Regions from separate parts of the Paenibacillus thailandensis genome, predicted to be linked through region 2. Evidence: predicted binding sites of a transcription regulator. Region 2 holds the regulator's gene; each other region holds the start of a gene.
The links. Region 2 encodes Rex, which represses fermentation and respiration genes when NADH is low (regulators of the CRP and FNR family bind a similar motif). Its sites were predicted from a motif close to TTGTGAAATATTTCACAA; they were not measured.

Region 1 (8,198 bases), on a different contig from region 2:
ACCGCCACGTACGGATCGGAGGGGAGTCGCAGCTCTTCGTACCGGCCTTCCTCGTCGGCGGCCTCGAACGGCAGCCGGGCGACGATCAGCTCGATGTTGCGCTTCTCCAGCTGGTCGCCGAGCAGGAAGTGGTCGCCTTCGGCGATCTTGAACGTCATGAGCGGATATTTCTCGCGGAAGCTTTTAATATGAGGAGGAAGCAGCGAGATGCAGGAGACGACGGAGCCGATCGCCAGCTCGCCCGTGATCCCTTCATTCACTTCTTTTACGGCTTGCACCGTTTCCCCGAGCTCGCGGAGCAGGCGCTCGGCGCGCTCCCGGAGCAGTTCTCCGGCGGACGTCAGCTGCAGCCGTTTGCCGTTGCGGTCGAACAGCGTGACGTTCAGCTCCTCCTCCATCAGCTTTAATTGACGGCTAAGAGGCGGCTGCTCCATGTTTAAATTTTTGGCGGCGCGCGTAATTTGCCCGGTTTGGGCGATCTCCAGAAAATACCTGAGCTGGCGAATGTCCATGCGGTATCTTCTCCTTATATAATAAAGGTATGATAATCTTATAAAACCGATATTTTAAATATATTACACGATATGATACGATTTAACTAGCAAATAAGCGGTGAAAAGATAAGCCCAATGCAGGCGTGAGGAGATGGATAGTCGATGTCGTTTGGAATCTCGATAGAAGCAAGCACGAACAAGAAACAGAAGCCGGATCCAAAAAATTTGGTTTTTGGCCATCATTTTACGGATCATATGTTCATTATGGATTACGATGCCGGCCAAGGCTGGCATAACCCGCGGATCGTGCCGTACCAGCCGATTGCGCTGGACCCGGCGGCCAAGGTGTTCCACTACGGGCAAACGATATTCGAAGGGCTGAAGGCGTTCAAAAAAGCCGACGGCACGGTCATTACCTTCCGCCCGGACAAAAACTTCGAGCGTCTCAACCGCTCCAACGAGCGTCTTAGCGTTCCGGCGATCGACGAGAAGCTTGGGCTGGAAGCGCTGCGTCAGCTGCTGCTGATCGATCAGGACTGGATTCCCGAGGAAGAAGGCACGTCGCTCTACATCCGCCCGTTCGTTATCGCGACGGAGGCGGCCCTGGGCGTCAACCCTTCGCAAAAATACTTGTTCATGATCATCATGTCGCCGGTCGGCTCCTATTACAAGGAAGGCATCAATCCGGTCAAAATTTTCGTGGAATCGCATTATGTACGCGCCGTAAGAGGCGGCGTGGGCGACGCAAAGACGGCGGGCAACTACGCGGCGAGCTTGAAAGCGCAGGAGGAAGCGCACGAACGGGGCTATTCGCAGGTGCTTTGGCTGGACGGCGTACACCGCAAATATATCGAGGAAGTCGGCAGCATGAACATCTTCTTCCGCATCGGCGGCAAAGTCGTGACGCCGGCGCTGAGCGGAAGCATTCTGGACGGCATTACCCGCCGTTCGATTATCGAGCTGCTGCGGCATTGGGGCGAGCCGGTCGAGGAGCGCCAAATCTCGATCGACGAGGTCATCGAGGCGCACCGGAACGGAACGCTGCAGGAGTGCTTCGGCACCGGCACCGCGGCCGTCATTTCGCCGGTCGGCGAGCTGTCGTTTAACGGGGAGAAATACACGATCCAGGACGGCAGCACGGGCGAATTGTCCAAAAAGCTGTACGACACGCTGACGGGCATTCAGCGCGGCATCGTCGAGGATTCGCTTGGCTGGATGATCGAAATCAAATAAGCGGACGGACTTTGGAAAATGCGGCTGAACAAGGCGAAAGCTTTTGTTCAGCCGTTTTTTTGTTTTCAATGACGGAAAGAACGGAGGAGCTCCGCGCTGCCGCTGAACAGCAGGAGGGCGATGACCGGGTGCAGCGCCGACAAAACCCCGATTCGTGAAGAAAGGATGGCGGTTAGAAACAGGCCGATGACCATCCCCAATAATCCGGCGCTTCTCCACAGCCATCTGGCCGGCAGCCGGCCGCTCCATGCCAGGATAAGCATGAGTAACGGCAACAACGCAACATATCTGGCAAAGCTGGCGTGGACCATCCAGCTGGCCGGATCGACAAACAAGGCTGCTCCCGCCAATAAAACCTGCAGCCCGACGAATAGGGTGAAGAGCCAAGCAAAGGCGATGAAAAAGATCCGCATTGTCCGATTGCAGGGCCGGTCATGCATAGCGACCGTACACTCCTCCGCCCGCCGGATTCATGTTTGGCGGATCGCCATGGACAATAGCATGGGAGATACGCAGCGGATCGGTTTCGTCAATGGCGTAGATTTGCGGCGGTTTAGGGAGGCGCAAGCGGGTATGGTCGTGAAAAATCCGGGTCACGAGCGTTCCGAGCGGCTTTTCGTTCGCCCCGTGAAGCACGCTCCAAAACCGCCGTTCCCGTTCTTCCCAAGGCCCCCAATGCTCTTCCGATTGCGGGAAGGTGCCCGGAAAAACAGGACGGGGAGTTAATCCTTCGCTGACCATTTCGGCCTCCAAAGGATGAAAAAGCTTCAGGCAAAAGAAGCCGTAAGCCGAATCCCCGCCTTTCTCGTAGATTCGCTCGATTTCCGGCAAGTTCTCTTCCCATACACGCTCCCATTCGCGATCGATATAATGTTGAGCGTAAGTTGTCAGTGCGTCCATCGTCGTTCTTCTGATCATTTCGTTTAATCCGCTCATTATCCGGCCTCCCATGACATGATTTTTATTAAACCCGTTCGTGATCGGCTCTCCATGACAAGATGGAGCGCTTGAGACTGTCGGGCGTTGCTTGTTCGTTCACCGCTTTCTCGCACAAAGACGGCAGCTCGTCATCCGAGGCGAATCGGAGCGCCGTAATTTGGCCCATGGTCAGACGGGGATCGAGCAGCCTGCCGGTTAATACGTAATGCCGCAAATTCTCCTCGGCGCGTATCGCGCGGTCTTGGACTTTGCATGCAAATCTTCTGACCATAAACAGGGTCATCGCGGAAATAAAGGACAAGGAAATAAATAGCGCCGAGGCCAATACGGATTCCGTCGTCCAATTGGCGACAAACAAATATACGATAGCGGCGCTTAACGCAATAAATCCGAGAGGCACCAGAAAAAAATGAAACGCGGGATTCCATCTTACGTGGTTCCTGTAATTTTGCTGCTTCAATAGGGAGCACCTCCTTTCCATTTTCTGAGTGAGTGCACACTCATATGACGGCATACACGCGACCCTGTTAAATGAATCGCTCCGCTCGACGATGACATGGCATTGTAAAGCTTGACATTGAGTGAGTGCACACTCATAATAAAAGCATAACGAGCCGATTCATTCATGTCAATAGGAGAGTGTGTAAAAAATTGGACTTAAAATCTAGAATCGCCGAAGCGGCTGAACGCGTGCTGTTGACGAACGGACTGGCGAAGACGACGACCAAGGAGATCGCCAAAGCCGCCGGCTGCTCTGAAGGATCGTTGTATAATCATTTCAAGAGCAAGGAAGATCTATTCCTTCACGTGCTGCGGAATCAATTGAAAAATTTAATGGCGGCTTTAACGTCGCTGCAGAGCCTTGCCGGCACAAGCCCGGTGCGGGACAACCTTAAGCGGGTAGCGCTTGCCGCGCTTGGGGATTTCAACGCGTCCATGTCTTTGATCTGCTCCATTTTTTCGGATCCGAATATATTGTACCGCCATCGGGAAGGATTTACGGAACGGAATGAAGGGCCGCACCGGGCGAACGAGGCGGTCGAGGCCTATTTGTTGAAGGAGAAGCAGCTCGGCCGAATCGGCGATCGGGTCGATGCAAGGGCGGCAGCCGATTTATTGCTGGGAAGCTGTTTTCAACATGCGTTTCAGCTGAATTTTTTGGGCCGAGAGGAGTCTTTGGAAGAACAGGCGCAATTTGCGGACCGTGTTTTGGACCTGTTATCGCCCGGACTCGAATAGCGCAGATCCGGCCGGCGAATAGGCTGAAGAGCGCTTTTCGACAAAAATCTTCGTTTTGAAAAAAATTCTTTTTTAATTTTGTGACCAAAAGGTGTACAATAGAACCAAAGGTTAGAAGAACGAATGAGTCATGTCCGCGAAACGGTGTCATTTCCTTGGAGGCGGGGAGCGTTCCGCTGCGGCTGCAGCAGCCTATTGACGACTCCTATGTGAAAAATGTTACAATGTCCGGGAAACGGCACGGTTTCGTGTGCTTGACTCGTTAGGGTTCAGGCAACCGAAACTACGCAAAGGAGGACTTTCTCTTATGTCACAAACATCTGCTCCTCAAGAAACGGCAGTTGTCGAGGAACAAAAAACGCTTGATGTGCTCGACCAGCTGATGAAGCCGGAAGTTCAACAATCTCTTACCGTATTGGTGGACGCGCTGCCCAAGCTCGCCGAAATCGTTACGCTGGCTACGAAAGCTTACGATTTCGCCCAGCTCGTTGCGACGGACAAAGTGCTGATTAACGATCTCTCGCACGGTCTCGCCGAGTTCGTTAAGCCTGTACAAGAGAAAGCCAAAGGAATCGCATCGGCGGCCATCGAAGCCGGCGAACGCGCGCAAGCGGACGCAGGCACGACGGTCGGCCTGTTCGGCCTGCTCAGAATGTTGAAAGATCCAGAAGTTCAAAAAACGCTTCGTTTCGCTCAAGCTTTCCTTGCCGTGATCGCAGAGCGCAAGCAACAACACTAGGACAGGAGGAGGACGGAAGATGACGAAACAAATTCTTATTCTCGGCGGCGGCTACGGCGGCGTTCTGTCGGCGCTGACCGCGCGCAAATATTTGTCGGCGGCGGAAGCCAACATCACCATCATTAACCGTTACCCGACGCACCAAATCATTACCGAGCTGCACCGTCTGGCGGGCGGCACGATCGACGAGAAAGCCGTTGCGCTTCCGCTCGGCAAGCTGGTCGGTTCGAAGGACGTCAACGTTGTCGTCGACACGGTTAAAGAAATCAAGCCGGACGACAAGCAGGTCGTGCTCGAAAGCGGCACGGTTTACAAATACGACGCGCTTGTCGTCGCCCTCGGCAGCGAAACGAACTACTTCGGCATCCCTGGTCTGGAAGAGAACAGCATGGTGCTGAAATCGGCGGCGGACGCGAACAAAATCCGCGCTCACGTCGAAGCTCGCCTGGACGCTTACAAGCAATCCGGCAACAAAGCCGACGCGACGATCGTCGTTGGCGGCGGCGGCCTGACCGGCGTCGAGCTGGTCGGCGAATTCGCGGACAAACTGCCTGAAATTTGCCGCGCGAAAGGCATCGACTTCAACGACATCACGATCTACTGCGTGGAAGCGGGTCCTTCGATCATCCCAATGTTCCCGAAAGTGCTGATCGAGCGCGCGGTCGAAAGCTTGACGAAACGCGGCGTTACGTTCCTGCAAGGCGTTGCCATCACGGAAGCGACCAAAAACACCGTTTCGCTCAAAAACGGCCAAACGATCGAATCGAACACGATCATCTGGACGGGCGGCGTCAAAGGCCATCCGATCGTCGGCTCGTGCGGCCTGGCCGAAGACCGCGGACGTTCGACGGTTACCCCGACGCTGCAATCGACTTCGCACCCGGACGTATTCGTGGCGGGCGACTGCGCCGTCGTATTCCCGGAAGGCGGCGAGCGTCCTTATCCTCCGACCGCTCAGCTCGCATGGCAAATGGGCGAAACGATCGGCTACAACCTGTCCGTGCTCGTTAAAGGCGGCGTCATGGACAAATTCACGCCGGTCTTCTCCGGTACGCTTGCAAGCCTTGGCCGCAAGGACGGCATCGGCTTCATCGGCGGCAACAACATCGAATTGAAAGGCTTGCCGGCATCGCTTATGAAGGAAGCGAGCAACATTCGCTACCTGTCGCATATTCAAGGCCTGTTCGCGCTGGCTTATTAATAGCCGCCAGCCGGCCCCGGCGAATAGCTTCAAGTCAAAGGACTGTCCCAATGGGACGGTCCTTTTTTTATGCCAATGGAAGCCGGTGCGGTTGTAGGTTTGCGTAGGTTGGCCATGCCTCCTTTACGCGATGTTAAAAATCGGCTTGTAGGATGGCATAGGATTTCGTAGGAGAGGTGGAAAATCGGCTTATCCGGATTTTTTAAAAATTCTGAAAACAGACGGGGTGATCCATTGATTGAGTTCCGGCAGGTGGAGAAGCACTACGGTGACTTTCACGTCCTCCAAGGCATCAATCTTCGCGTAGAGCAGGGAGAGGTCGTCGTGGTCGTCGGACCGTCCGGCTCGGGCAAAAGCACGCTTCTTCGCTGCATTAACCGGCTGGAGTCGATCACGAGCGGCGAACTGGTTGTAGGCGGGGCCAAAATTCACGATTCCCGGACGGACATCAACAAGGTCCGGCGCAAAATCGGCATGGTGTTCCAGCATTTCAATCTGTATCCGCACAAGAAAGTGATCGAAAACATTACCCTCGCGCCCATTAAAGCGCTTGGCGTATCCAAGCGGGAAGCCGAGGAGACGGCCATGTTGTATCTGGAGAAGGTCGGCATTGCCGACAAGGCGCACAGCTACCCGTCTCAGCTGTCCGGAGGCCAGCAGCAGCGCGTGGCGATCGCCCGAGGGCTCGCCATGAAGCCCGATATTATGCTGTTCGACGAGCCGACCTCCGCGCTTGACCCGGAGATGGTCGGCGAGGTGCTTGACGTCATGCGGGCGCTCGCGCGGGAAGGAATGACGATGGTCGTCGTGACGCATGAGATGGGTTTCGCCCGCGACGTGGCGGACCGCGTCGTCTTTATGGACAAAGGGCGGATCGTCGAGGAAAGCGTGCCGGAAGCGTTTTTTACCGAGCCGCGCGAGGAGAGGGCGAAGCTGTTTTTGCAGCGCGTCTTGAATCATTAAGAACGAATATACGGGGGAGGAACAAAGATGAGAAAGTGGACGAGTTTAAGCGTTGCGCTTGTATGTATGTTGATGCTGGTGCTGGCGGGCTGCGGAGCCGGCGGAAGCAATGGGGAGAGCGGGGCCAATGGCGGCGGAGCCAGCGGGACGCCAAGCGAAAGCCCTTCGGCCGAAGCGCCGGCGTCGGGGCTCGATAAGATCAAAAGCCGCGATAAGCTGATCGTGGGCGTCAAATACGATACGAAGCTGTTCGGGCTCAAAAACCCGACCACCGGCGAAGTCGAAGGCTTCGACGTCGACATCGCGAAGGCGCTCGCCAAGCATATTCTCGGCGACGAAACGAAGGTGGAGCTGGTCGAGGTGACGTCGAAGACGCGGATTCAAATGCTGGACAACGGCGATATCGACATGATCGTGGCTACGATGACGATAACCGAAGAGCGGAAGAACCAGGTGGAGTTTTCCGACGTGTATTTCAAGGCGGGCCAATCGCTTCTCGTGAAGAAAGGAAGCCCGATCAAAGGGCTTGAGGACGTGAAGAAGGGGACGAAGGTATTGGCCGTCAAAGGCTCGACCTCGGTCAACAACATTAAGGAGAAAGCGCCGGACGCGACCGTGCTCGAATTCGACAACTATCAGGATGCGTTCAGCGCCCTGAAGGCGGGCCAAGGCGATACATTGACGACGGACAACGCGATTTTGTACGGCATGGCGGCTCAGGACAGCAACTATGAGGTCGTGGGCGAGCCGTTCACCGACGAGCCTTACGGCATCGCCGTCAAGAAAGGCGACACGACGCTGGCCGCCGCCGTCAACGAAGGCTTGAAGGCGATGAAGGAAGACGGCAGCTACAATAAAATTTACGAGCAGTGGATCGGAGAACCGCCGGCTGAATAACGGACGGGGGCAGGGCCGTTGCCGTTCCTCCCCGGAACGGCAACGGCGCTATCGCCGGGAAAGGAGACAGCGTCATGGGGGATTGGGACATCGTCATCCGTTATTTCGACAGTTATATGCGCGGCTTGGGCTATACGGTTCTCGCCAGCGTCTTGGCGCTAGTCGGCAGCTTTGTCCTCGGCACGGTCATCGCGGTCTTCCGCATTACGCCAAGCCGGGCGCTGCGGGCGGCCGGCACCGCTTATGTCGAGTTTATCCGCAATATTCCGGTGCTGCTTGTCGTGTACGCGTTTTATTGGGGGCTGCCGCTGCTTGGCGTTACGCTGGACGGATTTACGTGCGGCACGATCGGACTAACGGTCTATACTGCGGCTTTTATCGCGGAGGCGATTCGCGCCGGCATCCTCTCCGTCCCGAAAGGGCAGCGGGAGGCGGCGGAAGCTTCCGGGCTGACCTACGTCCAGACGATGCGTTACGTCATCCTGCCGCAAGC
Region 2 (8,198 bases):
ATACCGCGCTAATGGCCGCCATATTGCGCATAGGCAGGACCGTGCTTTCAGATGTCCTGAATTTGTTATACGCGCGCGTTTCCTTTTCTACGACCGGAACCCTTTTAGCAGCGGCTAAAAGGTTTTTTTGTGTTTATCCTAATGAGACGAAAGGGATGAAGCATGATGAGGAAACGCCTTACAATTGCGGATTTGAAAAAGATGAAACAGGAGAAAAACCGGATTTCGATGCTGACCGCCTACGACTATCCGGCGGCGAAGCTGGCCGAGGAAGCGGGAATCGACATCATTCTCGTCGGCGACTCGCTCGGAAACGTGGTGCTCGGCTACGACACGACCATTCCGGTGACGCTTGAGGATATGATTTACCATACCCGGGCGGTTGCCCGGGGAGCGGTCCATACGTTTATTGTCACGGATATGCCGTTCATGACGTACGGAATCGGCCGCGAATCGACGCTCAGGAACGCCGCCAGGATCATGCAAGAAGGCGGGGCTCATGCGCTTAAGCTCGAAGGCGGAACGGAAATCGCCGCCGAGGTGTCCGCCTTGGTCAAGGCCGGCATACCGGTCATGGGACACATCGGCTTAACGCCGCAGTCCGTTCACCAGCTGAGCGGCTACAAGGTGCAGCGGGAAGCGCGCAAGCTGATGGAAGACGCCAAAGCGCTTGAAGAAGCCGGAGCTTTCGCCGTCGTGCTTGAAATGGTAACCGAACCGATCGCCGAATCGATCACGAAGGAGCTGTCCATTCCGGTGATCGGCATCGGCGCGGGACGAAGCTGCGACGGACAAGTGCTTGTCTATCACGATATATTGCAATACTCTTCGCCTTATATTAGTAAAAAGTTCGTCAAAACGTATGCCGACATCGGCACGACGATACGAGATGCCATCGAGAGCTATGTGCACGACGTCAAAACCGAAGCGTTTCCGGCCGAAAGCAATGTGTTTGGAGCAGCCAAGCAGGAAACGACGGAACATCTGTACGGCGGCGGCCGCAGTTCCGATGGAGAGGCGAAGGCCAAGGATGAAAGCGAGAAGGAGGCGGCGAGCCGTGATTTTGTGCAGAACTATTCCTGAGCTGAAAGCGGCTGTGGCGAAATGGAAGCGGGAGCTTGCCGAAGGGGAAACGATCGGCTTTGTGCCGACGATGGGATACTTGCACGAAGGCCACGCCAGCTTGATGAGACGCTCCGTAGCCGACAACCGTTTCACGGCGGTAAGCATTTTCGTTAATCCGATGCAATTCGGCCCAAACGAAGATTTCGACAAATATCCCCGCAACGAGGAGCGGGATTTGGCGATCGCTGGCGAGCAAGGCGTCGACTTGGTGTTTCTTCCAAGCGTGGAGGAAATGTATCCGAAGCGGCCTTTGACGAAGGTGCTGGTGAGCGGCGTTACGGAAAGGCTGTGCGGCGCGTCCCGTCCAGGCCATTTTGACGGCGTAGGGCTGGTCGTCAGCAAGCTGTTCCATCTCGTCCAGCCGGACCGCGCGTATTTCGGCATGAAAGATGCGCAACAGGTTGCCGTCATTAAACAAATGACGGAGGATCTGAACTTCCCTGTCGAGATCGTTCCTTGTCCGACCGTAAGGGAGCCGGACGGTCTTGCACTCAGCTCGCGCAACGTGTATTTGACGCCCGAGCAGCGCCGTCAGGCGGTCGTCTTGTCCCAAGCGCTGCAGCTTGCGGCCGACCGTATGGACGAAGGGGCCGTTACGCCGGCCGAATTGACCGAGCTCGTAAAAGCGAAAATAGGCGAAGCGGACGAAGCGGCCATCGATTATGTAGAGCTGCTCACGTATCCGCGCCTCGAACAACCCGAGGCGGACGTGAACGTCCACGAGGCGAATGCGCCGCTGCTGCTGGCCGTCGCCGTGAAGTTCGGCTCCACCCGGTTGATCGACAACCGGTTACTCCAACCATCGGAGGTTCACGCACATGTATAGAACGATGATGAAATCGAAGCTGCACCGCGCGACCGTTACGGAAGCCAACCTGAATTACGTAGGCAGCATTACGATCGACCGGGACTTGATGGAAGCGGCCGATCTGCTCGAGAACGAAAAGGTGCAGGTGGTCAACAATAATAACGGCGCCCGTCTCGAAACATACGTTATCGCCGGCGAACGCGGCTCCGGCGTCATTTGCTTGAACGGCGCCGCCGCCCGTCTCGTTCAGCCCGGAGATACCGTTATTATCATTTCTTATGCCGTCATGACGGACGAGGAAGCCCGCAATTATAAACCGGTTATTACGATTGTCGACGAAAACAACCGTCCGCTCAAAAGCTTGACGGAAGAAATTCACGCCACTATTCTGTAAGAAGGATACGCAAGCAGGATCTAGCCATCGTTATGTAACCGCTGGCTGGAAGTATGAAAAGCATGCCCGAAACAAAGAATGAGCATAAACAATCCTCAATCTTTGGCGAAGGCGGGATGCGGAATGTTCCAGCATTTATTTGCGGTGATGAACGAAACGCTTGATCAAATCGTACAGGAATACGCATCGTCGCCGCCTGAGCGGAGAGTCCAGCTGGAAGAACAGCTGGGCTTGCTGAAGAAGGCAAGCGACAGTCTTATCGAGCAATGGCTCGTATTCGAGGAGAAGCTGTCCGAGTTCCAACATCTTCAGCAAGCATTCCCCGCTGCGCCGGTTCCTCCGGCTTCGGGCGGCTGCCAGACGGAAGCGGCCGCGGAGCTTGCTTATTCCGACAAGCAGCAAGCCGCCGCTTTCGATGCGCCTTCGGGCGAAACGGCATTGGAGGGCGGCGACGCTCTGTCGCTGACGGACCAGGCGGCTGAGTTTTTTACGTTAGGCCAAGGGTATTATAAATTATTTATGTTTCACGAAGCCGACCGTTTTTTTCATAAAGCGCAGCACGAATGTCCCGAAAGCAATCTGATCCGGTTGTATTTAGGCATGACGAATATGCATTTGCAAAACTGGAACGAAGCGCACCGTCATTTCCAGATGCTTGTCGCCTTAACCGACTTTCCGAAGTGGCAGGCTTTAGGCTATAATGCATTGGGGTGCATTCAAGCCGTCCGCAGAAATATGGAATACGCCGAGAAGCTGTTTATGAAGGCTTACGAGGTATATCCGGAATTTACGGACTCGCTGTACAATATGAAATCATGCAAGGAATCGCCCCAGCAATTATCTTTATTTTTTGGCAGCACCGAGCTATGCTGTTTGTGAGAGGATCGGGGAAATGAATGAAATTTGCCGTATTGGATTTAGAAACAACGGGGCACAGCGCCGATGACGAAATATTGCAAGTCGGCGTCGTGCTGTTGAACGAAGAGCTTGAAATCGTCGATACGTTCAGCTCGTACGTCAAGCCAACGATTGCAATTCCTCCATTCATTACGCAGCTGACGGGAATAGACGCGGAGACGGTAGCGGACGCTCCGGAGGCCGAGGAAGTGCTGATGAAGCTTATTCCGCTGCTTGACGATGCGGTTCTGGTTGCGCATAACGTCGGCTTTGACGCCGGTTTTTTGAACCAATCGCTCGACAAGGCGGGTTATCATACGTTTGCCGGCCGAAGGCTGGATACGATCGATTTGCTGAAGTTTTTGTTCCCGACCATTTCGACGTATCAGCTTGGCGCCGTTACCGATTTGATGGGCATCGATCATAACAATCATCATCAGGCCGACAGCGATGCAATGGCGACGGCGGAGCTGTTCAGCCTGCTCGTGACGAAGCTAAGGAATTTGCCACTGCTAACTTTGCAGCGGCTTTCCTTGCTTTTGGACAGCCATACGGATTTGGGCTGGTTCGTCGGGCTTACGGCGGAAGAGAAGGAACGGCAAACCGCGATTGACGAGGATGCCTACCATTATTTCAACCGATTTGCGATAAAAGTCGGCGAATGGTCGGACGAGAAGCCCGCCCGGGCGGACGAAGCGGAGAATCCGCTTGCGGATCTTTCCTTTGACCAATTTTTGGAGCAGGTGCAGCAGAACTTCAAACAGATGTTTGAAGGTTACGAGGAACGTCCCGCCCAAACGCAAATGTTCCACGAAGTATACCGGTCGCTGGAGGACTCCAGCCATTTGCTGATCGAAGCGGGGACCGGTACCGGGAAATCGCTTGGGTATCTTATTCCTTCCCTCTATTATGGCATGAAGGAAGATAAAAAAATCGTTGTCAGCACGCATACCATCAATTTGCAGGAGCAGCTCCGCGCAAGGGACATCCCTTTGTTGACGCAAGCGGTGCCGTTTCCTTTCCGCGCTTCGGTTTTTAAAGGCAGAGGAAACTACCTATGCTTGCGGAAATTCGAAAGCAAAGTCAATATGAACGATATGGCCTCGCCGATCGAAGATTCGCTTACGGCTGCGCAGCTTGTCGTGTGGCTGGGCGAAACGGAAACCGGCGATCAGGAAGAGCTGAACATGAGCAACCGCGCATCGGAGTTCTGGTCGACGGTGGCAAGCGATTCGGATTCGTGCCTGAACCGGGCATGTCCTTGGTTTAGACGCTGCTACTACCATCGCGCCAAGCATGAAGCGTCCATCTCCGACATTTGCATTACGAATCATTCGCTGCTTCTGACGGACGTTCAGGCGGATCACCGGCTGCTGCCGGGTTACGATCACTTGATTGTCGACGAGGCCCATCATATCGAAGAGGTAGCGGGCAAACATCTTGGCATGCAGTTATCGTATTTTTCGATGATTAATGCGACGACCCGGCTTTACAAGGATGCGCGAAGCGGCTTGCTGCCCGCGCTGCAAACGAGATTGTCCGGAGAAAGCGACGATCGTGCATCGGCTTGGATCGAAACGATCGATACGATTATCCCTTCGTTCCACGAGATGAAGGAGCATTGGGACAAGCTTTTCGAGATGCTGTACGCTTTCGTCGGAGCCGGGCCGGACAACGGGGGAGAAAGCAGCCAAGCCGTCTACCGGCTCAAGGCCGATAGTCTGCCTTCGGGTTGGGACGATGCGTTGAACGAAGAATCGAATATTCATACCGGGCTCGGAACGGCGATCAAGCAGCTCGACAAGTTGCTGAACGAGATTAAGGACCGGCTGGACGACACCGGCATTCAAGCGCTAGTAACCGATCTGAACGGAGCTGTTCGCGATTTGACGCGGGTGAGGGACGATCTTCGCACCTTTATGAACATGGAAAGCAAGTCCCATGTCTATTGGCTTGAAGCGAGCACCGTATACCGCTATAGATCCGTCCATTTGTACGGAGCGCCGGTAGACGTAAGCAGCCAGCTGCAGCAATACTTCTTCGACGTCAAAGACAGCATCGTGCTCACTTCGGCAACGCTGTCGGTGCAAAAATCGTTCCAATACGTCGCGGAGCAGCTCGGTCTGGACGGCTACGAGGAAGCGGGGAGGCTGCGTACGGTTCAGCTTCCTTCGCCTTTCCGTTACCGCGAGCAAGCGCTTGTTATCATCCCGCGCAATTTTCCGACGCTGAAAGGTTCGGCGGGAGACGCGAACTTCAACGGCAAGCTTGTCGAATCGCTGGCGAGTGCGGCGGCGGAGGTCGGAGGCAAAATGCTCGTCCTGTTCACGTCCTATCGGATGCTGAAGCAAATTTACGACCCGCTGAAGGAACAGCTGGCGCAGATCGGCATTCAAGTGATCGGCCAGGGGATAGACAGCGGCAACCGGACGAAGCTGACGAGGCGCTTTATGCAAAATCCGGCTTCGGTTCTGCTTGGGACAAGCTCGTTTTGGGAAGGCGTGGATATACCGGGAGAAGCGCTCACTTGTTTGGCTATCGTCCGGCTTCCTTTCCAGCCTCCGAACCATCCGCTCGTCGAGGCGAAATCGGAGCTCTTGCAGCAGCAAAACCAAAATCCGTTTATGAAGCTGTCGATTCCGCAGGCGGTTATCCGGTTCAAGCAAGGCTTCGGCCGGCTGATCCGGACGTCAGAGGATAAAGGCATCGTTCTGCTGTATGACAATCGCGCCATCGAATCGTATTACGGGAAGCACTTTTTATATTCGCTTCCCGGTCCGAAGATCGAAACGATGTTTACGGAACAGATGGTTCCCCGCATTCGCGAATGGCTGACGTCAGGAGATGAGGAGCTATGAAACAGGACAAAATATCCGAAGCGGTCGTCCGTCGCCTGCCGACTTACCTGCAAGTGCTGTACGAGTTTGAAAGGCGGGAGGTCGTCACCGTATCGTCTCAGGAGCTCGGCAACGAGCTCGGCTTAAATCCCGCTCAAATCCGGAAAGATCTGGCTTATTTCGGGGATTTTGGGCGCAAGGGCGTCGGATACGACGTTTTGAATCTGATCGGGCATATCAGACAAATATTAAAGCTGAATCAGAAAATTAACGTCGCTTTGGTCGGAACCGGCAATCTTGGTCATGCGTTATGCAATTATAACAAGTATTCGAAGGATAATATGAAGATCGTGGCGGTCTTTGACGAAAACGTCGAAAAGATCGGCAAAAAGATCAACCATTTGACGGTGCAGCCGATGAGCGAGCTGAAGCAAACGGTGATCGAGCAGCAAATTCGGATCGGTATCATTACCGTGCCGGATTTTGCGGCGCAAGCCGTCGCCAATCAGATCGTCGAAGCCGGCGTCGAAGGGATATTGAATTTTGCGCCCGCTGTGCTGCGCGTTCCGGAGCATGTGCGGGTGCATTACGCCGATTTCACGAAGGAATTGCTTAGCTTGGCTTTTTATTTGGAAAGCGAGAGGAGAAACACGGATGGGTCAGCTTTGGATTAAAAACGGGCTGTTCGTAACGATGGAGGAAGATAAGCCCGCTTTCCGGGGGCATATGGTCATCGCGGACGACCGGATTACTTATATCGGCGAAACGGCTCCGAACCCGGCTCCGGAAGGGGCGGAGCAGCTTGACGGAAGCAAGCTGGCGTTCATGCCGGGTCTTGTCAATACCCATGGCCACGCGGCGATGTCGCTGCTTCGGGGGTATTCCGACGATCAGAACTTGCAAGTATGGCTTGAACAAAAAATGTGGCCGATGGAAGCCAAATACGTCGATGCGGATACGAAGGCGGGCTCGTTGCTGGCGATTGCCGAAATGCTGAAGAGCGGAACGACCGCTTTCGTCGATATGTACGACCGGATGGATCAGGTCGCCGAAGCCGTGAAGCAAGCGGGCATTCGCGGCCTATTGACGCGGGGCGTTATCGGCTTGTGCCCGCCCGAGGTACAGGAAGCGAAGCTTGCGGAAGCGATCCGATTCGCGAAGGACTGGAACGGCGAAGCGGACGGACGCATTCGGACGATGATCTCGCCGCATGCGCCTTACACTTGCCCACCGGATTACATCGAACGATTCGTCCAGGCTGCCCACGATTTGGATCTCCCGCTGCATACGCATATGTCGGAGACGCTTGCTGAAGTGGAGCAGAACGTTAAGGAATACGGGGCACGCCCCGTCGAGCATTTGGACAAGCTTGGATTTTTCTCCCGCCCGTCTCTCGTGGCGCATGCCGTTCATCTGAACGACGAAGAAATCGCTTTGCTGGCCGACCGCGGAGTCGCCGTATCCCATAATCCGGTGAGCAACTTGAAGCTGGCGAGCGGCGTAGCCCGGGTTCCGGAGCTGCTGCGCGCCGGCGTTACCGTATCGCTTGGAACGGACAGCGCGGCCAGCAACAACAACCTGGATCTGTTCAAGGAAGTGAAATTCGCCGCCCTGCTGCACAAAGGGGTTACGGGCGATCCGACCGTCGTGCCGGCCGCCGAAGCTTTGCGGATGGGGACCGTGTACGGCGCGAAGTCGATTTGGCAGGACGACTCCATCGGCGTGTTGCGCGCAGGGATGAAAGCCGACTTCATCGCTGTCGATATCGATCAGCCGCATTATTATCCGCTCACCGATATCGTTTCGCACCTTGTATATTCCGGGTCCGGCCGCGACGTGGCGCATGTGTGGGTTGACGGACGGCAAGTCGTCAAAAACGGCGAATGCGTTTATTTGGATGAGGAACGGATTCGATACGACGCGCAGGCGAGCTTCGAAAGGCTGCTTCGCGCATAATGAGGGCGATCGAGAAAAAAAGGCCGCCGGTTATCACGGTACGGCGCGCCGCTGCGCTTATTGTCGCCGCAATCCTTGTGCTCATAACGGCCGCTTTGCTGTATTACCGTTCGATCTATAAGCCGATCTGGCAGGAGCAGTCGGTAGTGGCGGCAGAAGCGCGCGAAACGGCCGGCATCAC
Region 3 (8,198 bases), on a different contig from region 2:
GCAGAAGACGATTATCGCCCGCGAGCTGTGGAAGGATCCGGATTTGCTCATCGCGGTTCAGCCAACCCGCGGTCTTGACATCGGGGCGATCGAATATGTGCATAAACGGCTTGTGCAAGCGCGAAACGAAGGGAAGGCCGTACTGCTCGTTTCCTTCGAGCTGGACGAGCTGTACGCTTTGTCCGACCGTATCGTCGTCATGTACGAAGGGAAGCTTGTAGGCGAGGTTGACGCTTCCGAGCGCGACGACCAGAAGCTTGGCCTGTTAATGGCCGGGAATACCGGCGGTTCGGAACAGAAAACGGAGAGGGGGTAGCGTATGGGCGCCATCTATAAAATATTCAATAAATCATCGGCTCTCGTGCCCATTGTCTCGATCCTTCTCGGGCTGATCGTCGGTGCGATTGCGATGCTTGCGGGCGGCTTCGATCCGCTTCAAGCGTATTCTTCGCTGGTCAAAAAAGTGTTCGGCAGCCCTTACGATATCGGCGAAGCGATCCGGGCCATTACGCCGCTTGTATTTACGGGTCTGGCCATTGCGTTCGCTTACCGTACCGGTCTTTTTAATATCGGGGCCGAAGGACAGTTTGTCATGGGGATGACAGGCGCAACGATTATCGGCGTGACGCTTGATTTGCCGTGGTATATTCACGCTCCGCTTGCGGTTATCGCCGGCGCGGTGTTCGGCGGCTTGTGGGCGGCTATCGCCGGTTACTTGAAGGCTGCGCGGGGGATTAACGAGGTCATCTCCTCCATTATGCTGAATTGGATCGGGCTCTACTTGTCGAACTTGATCATTAACCGGTTCCTGCTCGCGGAAGGACAACAAAAGTCTGAGCCGGTTAAAGAATCGGCGCTTGTTCATATGGACGGGCTGGCGAGCCTTATGGATAACGCCCGCGTTCACTGGGGCGCCGTAGTGGCGCTTGTCGGGGTTGTCGTTTTCTACGTGCTCTTATGGCGGACGAAGCTCGGTTACGAGCTCCGGGCGGTCGGTTTCAACAAAGATGCCGCATTATACGCGGGGATGAACGTCAATCGGACGATTGTCAAATCGATGTTTATAAGCGGCGTCTTCGCCGGACTCGGCGGCGCTTTTGAAGTGCTGGGCGTTTTCGGCTACCAGGCTGTGCTGACGGCTTCGCCGGGATACGGGTTCGACGGTATCGCGGTCGCCCTTCTTGGCGGCAATACGCCGATCGGCGTGCTGCTGGGAGCGATTCTGTTCGGCGGCTTAAGCTACGGCGCAACCGGCATGAGTTTCGGCGCGGGGGTGCCGAACGAAATTTCGCGGATCGTGATCGGATCCATCATTTTCTTCGTAGCCGCTCATGGCATTGTAAGATTTTTCTTGAAGCCGATTATGAAGCTTGGCTCGAAAGAGAAAAGCGGCAAACCGGACAAGAAGGAGGCGGTCTAGTTTGTATATCGCTGAAATTTTGGGACAGCTTGTCAATACGACGCTCGTCTTTTCGACCGCGCTGATTTTTACGGCTCTAGGCGGAGTGTTCTCGGAGCGCTCGGGCGTGATCAATATCGGGCTTGAAGGCCTGATGGTAACCGGCGCGTTCTCGGCGGCCGTCGTGACCGATGCGGCGATCAAAGGCGGCTTCGGCGAAGGCTCGCCATGGATCGGGTTAATCGCGGCGATGCTGTTCGGCATCTTGTTTTCGTTGCTTCATGGGGTGGCGACGATCACCTTTAAAGCCGACCAAACGATCGTTGGGGTTGTTATTAACATATTGGCGGCGGGTCTTACCATTTATTTGACGAAGTCGATGTTCGAAGGCTCCGGACAGACGCCGACGTTGTCGGAACCATTCCACAAATGGGTCATTCCGTGGCTGTCGGATATTCCGTTTCTCGGCGAAGCGCTGTTTATCGCCTATCCGACAACGTACATCGCCATCGTCCTTTGCGCGGTCGGCTATTACTTGCTGTTCCGCACGCCTTTTGGCCTTCGCCTTCGTTCGGTCGGCGAGCACCCGAGCTCGGCGGATACGGTCGGCATCAGCGTTACGAAATACCGTTATATCGGCGTGCTGATTAGCGGAGCTCTGGCCGGTCTTGGCGGCGCGACGCTTACGTTGACGACGACAAGCAGCTTTGCGCACAACACCGTATCGGGCCAAGGCTTTATCGCGATCGCGGCCGTCATATTCGGACGCTGGAATCCGCTTGGCGTAGCGGGCGCCGCGATCTTTTTCGGATTCGCCCAGGCGCTTCGGGTCTGGATGCAGCTATTCGAATGGGCTCGCGAAATTCCTTCCGAAGTGTTCTATATGCTGCCGTACGTTCTTACGCTTGCGGTGCTGGCTATTGCCACGAAGCGCTCCCATGCTCCGGCGGCGCTCGGCGAGCCTTACGACCCGGCTAAGCGGTAAGCTTTCCGCGAACGCGGGTTGCGTTACAAGTCTCTCTCGGACAAACGGGAGAGACTTTTTTATTGGGAATGACTCGGTTTAACTTGAACCGGGCGCCTTTCTAGAAGGCCTTTGTCTGACCACGCAGTTAGCGATGATCTTCATGCGGTTTCGGGGGTTTTTGGTCCTTATCGGCAGTAACCCCGAGGCTCAGAAGAGCAGGCGGCAAGGTTCAGGTTGGGAGATAAGAGGAAGGCAAAGACGAAGACAGGACTTCTGAGCAAAAGGGATAACCGCTATAGGGAAGTAAGGAGTAATCCGGTGCCTTCAATCGCCGCGCAAACGTCCGGCATGTCCGGCAGAGACGCAAGCGCTTGAAGCGGGTGGTTGGTTTAATGCGTCTCAGGAGCGGGGATCGTTATTTCTTTCGGGGTGCCCTTCAGGGGCTGCGCCCCTTGGGGTCCCTCTTACGACAAGGGGGATTTAGGGGGTTGGGAGTCCTTGATTTAGGGTTGATTTAGGGGGTGCGAGCCCTTGATTTAAGGGGTTGGAATCCCCTGGCAAGGATGGGGTTCTTTTTATGTCGAAAAAGTGACAAAATGATGTAGATTTCATTGACACTTTCGTCGGCCTGGAGTAAATTTGAATCATCATATTTAGTTCTTGTCGGCTATTGGACTTTTCAAGTAAGTGCACGAATTCACAAAGTCTGCGATGCCATATTCGGAATGGGCTTTCGGCTCATCCCTTTTACAGAGGAGAGGATCGAAGTGGAAGCACTGGCACTGGAACGCAAGGCGGAACAGAACCGCGAGCTGCGTGAGAGGCTAATGCAGTTGAAGAAAGAACGCAACGCCATCATTTTAGCGCATTATTATCAACGGGACGAAATTCAAGAGGTCGCGGACTTCCGCGGGGACTCGTTCCTGCTGGCCCAGAAGGCGGCTCAAACCGATGCCGACGTGATCGTATTTTGCGGCGTCCACTTCATGGGAGAAAGCGCGAAAATTTTGGCCCCGAACAAGACGGTCATTATTCCCGACGAGCGCGCCGGCTGCCCGATGGCCGATATGGTCAACGTAGACGGACTCCGTAAACTGAAGGCGCAGCATCCGAACGCTACGGTTGTTACCTATATTAACTCTTCCGCCGAGATTAAAGCGGAAACCGATATTTGCTGCACCTCGGCCAATGCCGTGAAGGTGGTCAACTCGGTGGAAAGCGACGAAATCATTTGGGTTCCGGACAAAAACCTCGGCCATTACGTGCAGCAGAAAACCGACAAAAAGATGATCATCTGGGAAGGCTACTGCAATACGCACGATATGCTGACGGTCAAAGACGTCGAAGAGATGAAGGCCAAATACCCGAACGCCGAATTCGTCGTCCATCCGGAATGCCGCCCGGAAGTCGTCGCGCTTGGCGATTTTGTCGGCAGCACCACCGCGATCATTAAATATTGCAAAGAGTCCTCCAATAAAGAGTTTATCGTGGGAACGGAGGACGGCACGGGTTATCAGCTGCGTCTCGACAGCCCGGATAAGACGTTCCACTTCGCATCCAAATATTTGGTATGCCCGAACATGAAAGTGAACAACTTGAAGAAGCTCGTCAAGGCGCTTGAAACGATGCAGCCGCAAATTTACGTGCCTGACGAGGTGGCGAATAAAGCCCGTCTATCTCTGGAGCGCATGCTGCTTGTGAAGTAGTATGCGCTACTCCTATCCATTGGAGGCGCGAGACGCATGATTCCAAGATATTTAGTCGATATCGACCTGGCGGAATTGCCGGTCGTCGAAAGAGATGTAATTGTCATCGGGGCCGGCATTGCCGGTCTTTTTACCGCTATTAAGGCCAGCGAAAGCCAATCGGTTCTTATGATTACGAAAAAATCGATCATGGACAGCAACACCCGGTATGCGCAAGGCGGCATTGCGGCCGTTCTGTCGGAGGACGACTCGCCGGAATACCATCTGCAGGATACGTTGTTTGCCGGAGCGGGGTTATGCGATCGGGAAGCGGTTGACGTGCTCGTTCACGAAGGGCCCGAAGGGGTGCAAAATTTGATTGAAATGGGCACGCATTTCGATACCGAAAACGGCGAATATGCGCTGACGAAGGAAGGCGCCCACAGCCAGCGCCGCATACTGCACGCCAACGGCGACGCGACCGGCTTCGAGATCGTTCGGGCGTTGTCGGAGAAGGCCGTCTCGAATCCGAATATCGAAATTTGGGACGATCATTTCGTCATCGATCTGGCAACGAACGAAGACGAGTGCTGCGGGGCGATCGTGCAAAAACCGGACGGGCAGAGAGTATATGTGCGCGGCAAGGCGACGATCCTATGCTCGGGCGGAACGGGGCAGCTGTACCGCTACACGACCAATCCCGACGTGGCCACCGGCGACGGCATCGCGATGGCATACCGGGCCGGCGCGGACATCCGCGACATGGAATTCAATCAATTCCACCCGACCTCGCTGTGCTACCCGGGCGCGCCGCGTTTCCTCATATCCGAAGCGGTGCGGGGCGAAGGGGCGGTACTCCGCAACATCCGCGGCGAGCGCTTTATGGAGCGCTACCACGAGCAGCTCGAGCTTGCGCCGCGCGACGTCGTGGCCCGAGCGATCATTAGCGAGATGGAAGAGACGAAGTCGACTTTCGTCTATTTGGATATTACGCACGAAGCACCGGAGATGGTAAAGCACCGTTTTCCGAATATTTATGAATTTTGTTTGAATTACGGCCTCGATCTGACCAGCGATTGGATTCCGGTTGCGCCTGCTGCGCACTATATGATGGGCGGAGTGCAGACGAACCTGAACGGCGAAACGACAATCAAACGGCTGTACGCCTGCGGAGAAGTGTCGTCGACCGGCGTTCACGGCGCCAACCGGCTCGCGAGCAATTCGTTGTCCGAGGCGGTTGTCTTCGGCAAAAGAATCGTAGATCACATTAAAGGATTGGAGCCGCTTACCGCGATGCCCGTTGTCGTGAACGAGCATGGGCGGACCAGCGTTCCGATGCAGGCGGTCGTCGAGAAGCGGCTGAAGCTGCAAAAAATTATGGTGCGCTACGTCGGCTTGCGCCGGAACGCGGACGGGCTGCGAAAGGGACAGGAGGAGCTGGCCCGCCAGCTGCCGATCTTCCAATCGGTTCTGACGAAGCGGGAGGAATACGAATTCGCAAACCTGCTGACGTGCGCGCTGCTTATGATCGAATCGGCTCTGCAGCGGGAGGAAAGCCGCGGCGCTCATTACCGCGAAGATTTCCCGGAAACGAACGACGCGGTATGGCAGAAGCATTCGGTGTTGAACCGGCGGACGGCGAACGGGATGAAGGAGCGTGTGCACAATGTTTGAATATGCGATAAGCGGGGCTTATGACGATGCCCTTAAGAATCAGATCCGCGCCTGGCTGGCGGAGGATATCGGAAGCGGGGACATTACGACCGCAACGACCATTCCGGCCGGATCGATCTCGCGGGCTGTCATTCATGTGAAGGAGAACGGCATTGTGGCGGGCATGCCGGTCGCGAAGCTCGTGTTCGAGGTCGTGGACAGCTCTCTTGTGTTCGAAGCGAAAGTGAAGGACGGCGACCGCGTGGAGAAAGGCACCGTCCTTGCCGTCGTTGAAGGCAGCACGCACAGCTTGCTGACCGGCGAGAGGCTTGCGCTGAATTTGCTGCAGCGGATGTCGGGTATCGCGACGAAGACAAGCTTGTTCGTGGAAGCTCTTCAAGGCTTGCCGACGAGACTCGTCGATACGCGCAAAACGACGCCCGGCCATCGCCTGCTCGAGAAGTACGCGGTTCGCATCGGCGGCGGCTCCAATCACCGCTTTGGTTTATATGACGCCGTTATGATCAAAGATAATCATATTAAAGGAGCCGGCGGCATCCGGGCGGCCGTGGAAGCTTCCCGCAAAGCGATTCCGCATACGATGAAGATAGAAGTCGAGACGGAGTCGCTCGAGCAGGTGGAAGAAGCGATTCAATGCGGAGCCGACATCATTATGCTCGACAACATGCCGGCGGCTCTGATGCGGGAGGCGGTCAGCCGGATCAAAAAGGCCGCCCCGCACGTGATCGTCGAAGCATCCGGAGGCGTGCGCCTGGATACGATTCATGCCATCGCCGAAACGGGCGTCGACGTCATATCGGTCGGACAGCTGACGTATTCGTTCGACGCGCTCGATATCAGTCTTGATCTGAATGCGCCAAAAGGAGGAGCTGCGCAGTGATTTTGGTCATTGATGTTGGGAATACCAATATTGTGCTGGGAATTTACAAAGGCCGCGAGCTGCTGCATCATTGGCGCCTGAGCACGAACCGTTCGGCCACGGTCGACGAATACGGCATCCAGATCCATAATTTGTTTCAGTACGCCGGAATGAGCCTCGACCAAATGGACGGCGTCATTATTTCTTCCGTTGTGCCGCCGCTAATGCGGACGCTGGAGAGCCTGTGCGCCAAATATTTGCGCAAAACGCCTTTGGTCGTAGGTCCGGGAATCAAGACGGGGCTCAATATCCGTTACGAAAATCCGCGCGAAGTCGGAGCCGACCGCATCGTCAATTCCGTGGCGGGCATCGCCAAATACGGCGCCCCGCTTATTATCGTCGATTTCGGCACGGCTACGACGTTCGATTATATCGATGCGGCGGGCGATTATTTGGGCGGCGCGATCGTGCCGGGGATCGGCATCTCGACCGAAGCGCTGTACCAGCGGGCGGCGAAGCTGCCGCGGATCGAACTGGTGAAGCCGCGCAGCGTCATCGGGCGCAATCCGGTCACGTCGATGCAGGCGGGCATCATCTACGGCTACGCCGGTCAAGTCGACGGCATCGTGCGCAAAATCCGCAGCGAATTTAACGTCAAACCCCGGGTTATCGCGACGGGCGGGCTCGCCGAGCTGATTGCATCGGAATCGGAAACGATCGAGCTGGTGGACTCCTTGCTGACGCTGGAAGGCTTGCGTTTAATATATGAAAGAAATCAGGAGGCATAGTGATGGAGGAGCTGAAAGACGTACTCGTGCGGGGAACGGCATGGGGCGGCAAAATCCGCGTGTTCGCGGTGCGTTCGACGAATCTGGTGAATGAAATGCAGCGCCGGCACGAGACGATGCCGACGGCTACGGCGGCGCTTGGGCGCACGGCGACGGCCGGCGCGATGATGGGAGCGATGCTGAAGGGCAAGGAGAAGCTGACGATTCAGGTAAAGGGCGACGGCCCGATCGGCCAGATTGTCGTGGACGCCAATGCGGACGGCGAGGTGCGCGGCTATGTCGATCATCCGGAGGTTCATCTTCCCAGCAACGCAGAAGGAAAGCTTGATGTGGCCGGCGCGGTAGGACGGACCGGGTACCTGTACGTAACGAAAGATTTGGGTCTGAGAGAGCCGTACCGCGGCAGCGTTCCTCTTATTTCGGGAGAGCTTGCGGAAGACTTTACGTATTATTTTGCGTTGTCCGAGCAGACGCCGTCGGCGGTCAGCCTCGGGGTACTGGTCGATACCGACGGCTCGGTGCTGCAAGCGGGCGGCTTTGTCGTACAAGTGCTCCCGGGATTGACGGACGAGGAAATTACGAAGCTTGAGCATGCGATTGCGGCCGTCCCGCACGTCACGAAGCTGCTCGACCAAGGCGAGACGCCGGAAGCGATGCTGCGCCTGGTCGTAGGCGACGATATCCACATTCATAGCGAGACGGACATCCGGTTCCAATGCCAATGCTCGTACGACAAAGTCGAACAGACGCTTGTCAGCTTGGGCGAAGCCGAATTGACGCAGCTGATCGAAGAGGACGGCGAAGCGGAAGTGGTATGCCATTTTTG

Region 1: a site for Rex is predicted at 4,113-4,130, ahead of ACFSW5_RS25215 (DUF1641 domain-containing protein). Genes of this name have one in related genera too.
Region 3: a site for Rex is predicted at 3,052-3,069, ahead of nadA (quinolinate synthase NadA). Genes of this name have one in related genera too.

The regions. Positions count from the first base shown of each region.
Region 1 is NZ_JBHUMY010000043.1:210,986-219,183, reverse strand. It holds gene ACFSW5_RS25245 (LysR family transcriptional regulator) at 1-512, opposite strand, end outside; gene ACFSW5_RS25240 (branched-chain amino acid aminotransferase) at 657-1,727, shown strand; gene ACFSW5_RS25235 (DUF6220 domain-containing protein) at 1,793-2,167, opposite strand; gene ACFSW5_RS25230 (DUF6022 family protein) at 2,160-2,663, opposite strand; gene ACFSW5_RS25225 (DUF6526 family protein) at 2,692-3,126, opposite strand; gene ACFSW5_RS25220 (TetR/AcrR family transcriptional regulator) at 3,318-3,905, shown strand; gene ACFSW5_RS25215 (DUF1641 domain-containing protein) at 4,213-4,644, shown strand; gene ACFSW5_RS25210 (NAD(P)/FAD-dependent oxidoreductase) at 4,664-5,845, shown strand; gene ACFSW5_RS25205 (amino acid ABC transporter ATP-binding protein) at 6,080-6,808, shown strand; gene ACFSW5_RS25200 (glutamate ABC transporter substrate-binding protein) at 6,836-7,705, shown strand; gene ACFSW5_RS25195 (amino acid ABC transporter permease) at 7,780-8,198, shown strand, end outside.
Region 2 is NZ_JBHUMY010000020.1:26,954-35,151, reverse strand. It holds gene panB (3-methyl-2-oxobutanoate hydroxymethyltransferase) at 166-1,083, shown strand; gene panC (pantoate--beta-alanine ligase) at 1,058-1,951, shown strand; gene panD (aspartate 1-decarboxylase) at 1,944-2,327, shown strand; gene ACFSW5_RS16865 (hypothetical protein) at 2,451-3,206, shown strand; gene dinG (ATP-dependent DNA helicase DinG) at 3,224-6,082, shown strand; gene ACFSW5_RS16855 (redox-sensing transcriptional repressor Rex) at 6,079-6,735, shown strand; gene ACFSW5_RS16850 (amidohydrolase) at 6,716-8,017, shown strand; gene ACFSW5_RS16845 (cell wall elongation regulator TseB-like domain-containing protein) at 8,017-8,198, shown strand, end outside.
Region 3 is NZ_JBHUMY010000030.1:16,660-24,857, reverse strand. It holds gene ACFSW5_RS20110 (ABC transporter ATP-binding protein) at 1-316, shown strand, start outside; gene ACFSW5_RS20105 (ABC transporter permease) at 320-1,420, shown strand; gene ACFSW5_RS20100 (ABC transporter permease) at 1,422-2,384, shown strand; gene nadA (quinolinate synthase NadA) at 3,134-4,072, shown strand; gene nadB (L-aspartate oxidase) at 4,109-5,725, shown strand; gene nadC (carboxylating nicotinate-nucleotide diphosphorylase) at 5,718-6,605, shown strand; gene ACFSW5_RS20080 (type III pantothenate kinase) at 6,602-7,372, shown strand; gene hslO (Hsp33 family molecular chaperone HslO) at 7,375-8,198, shown strand, end outside.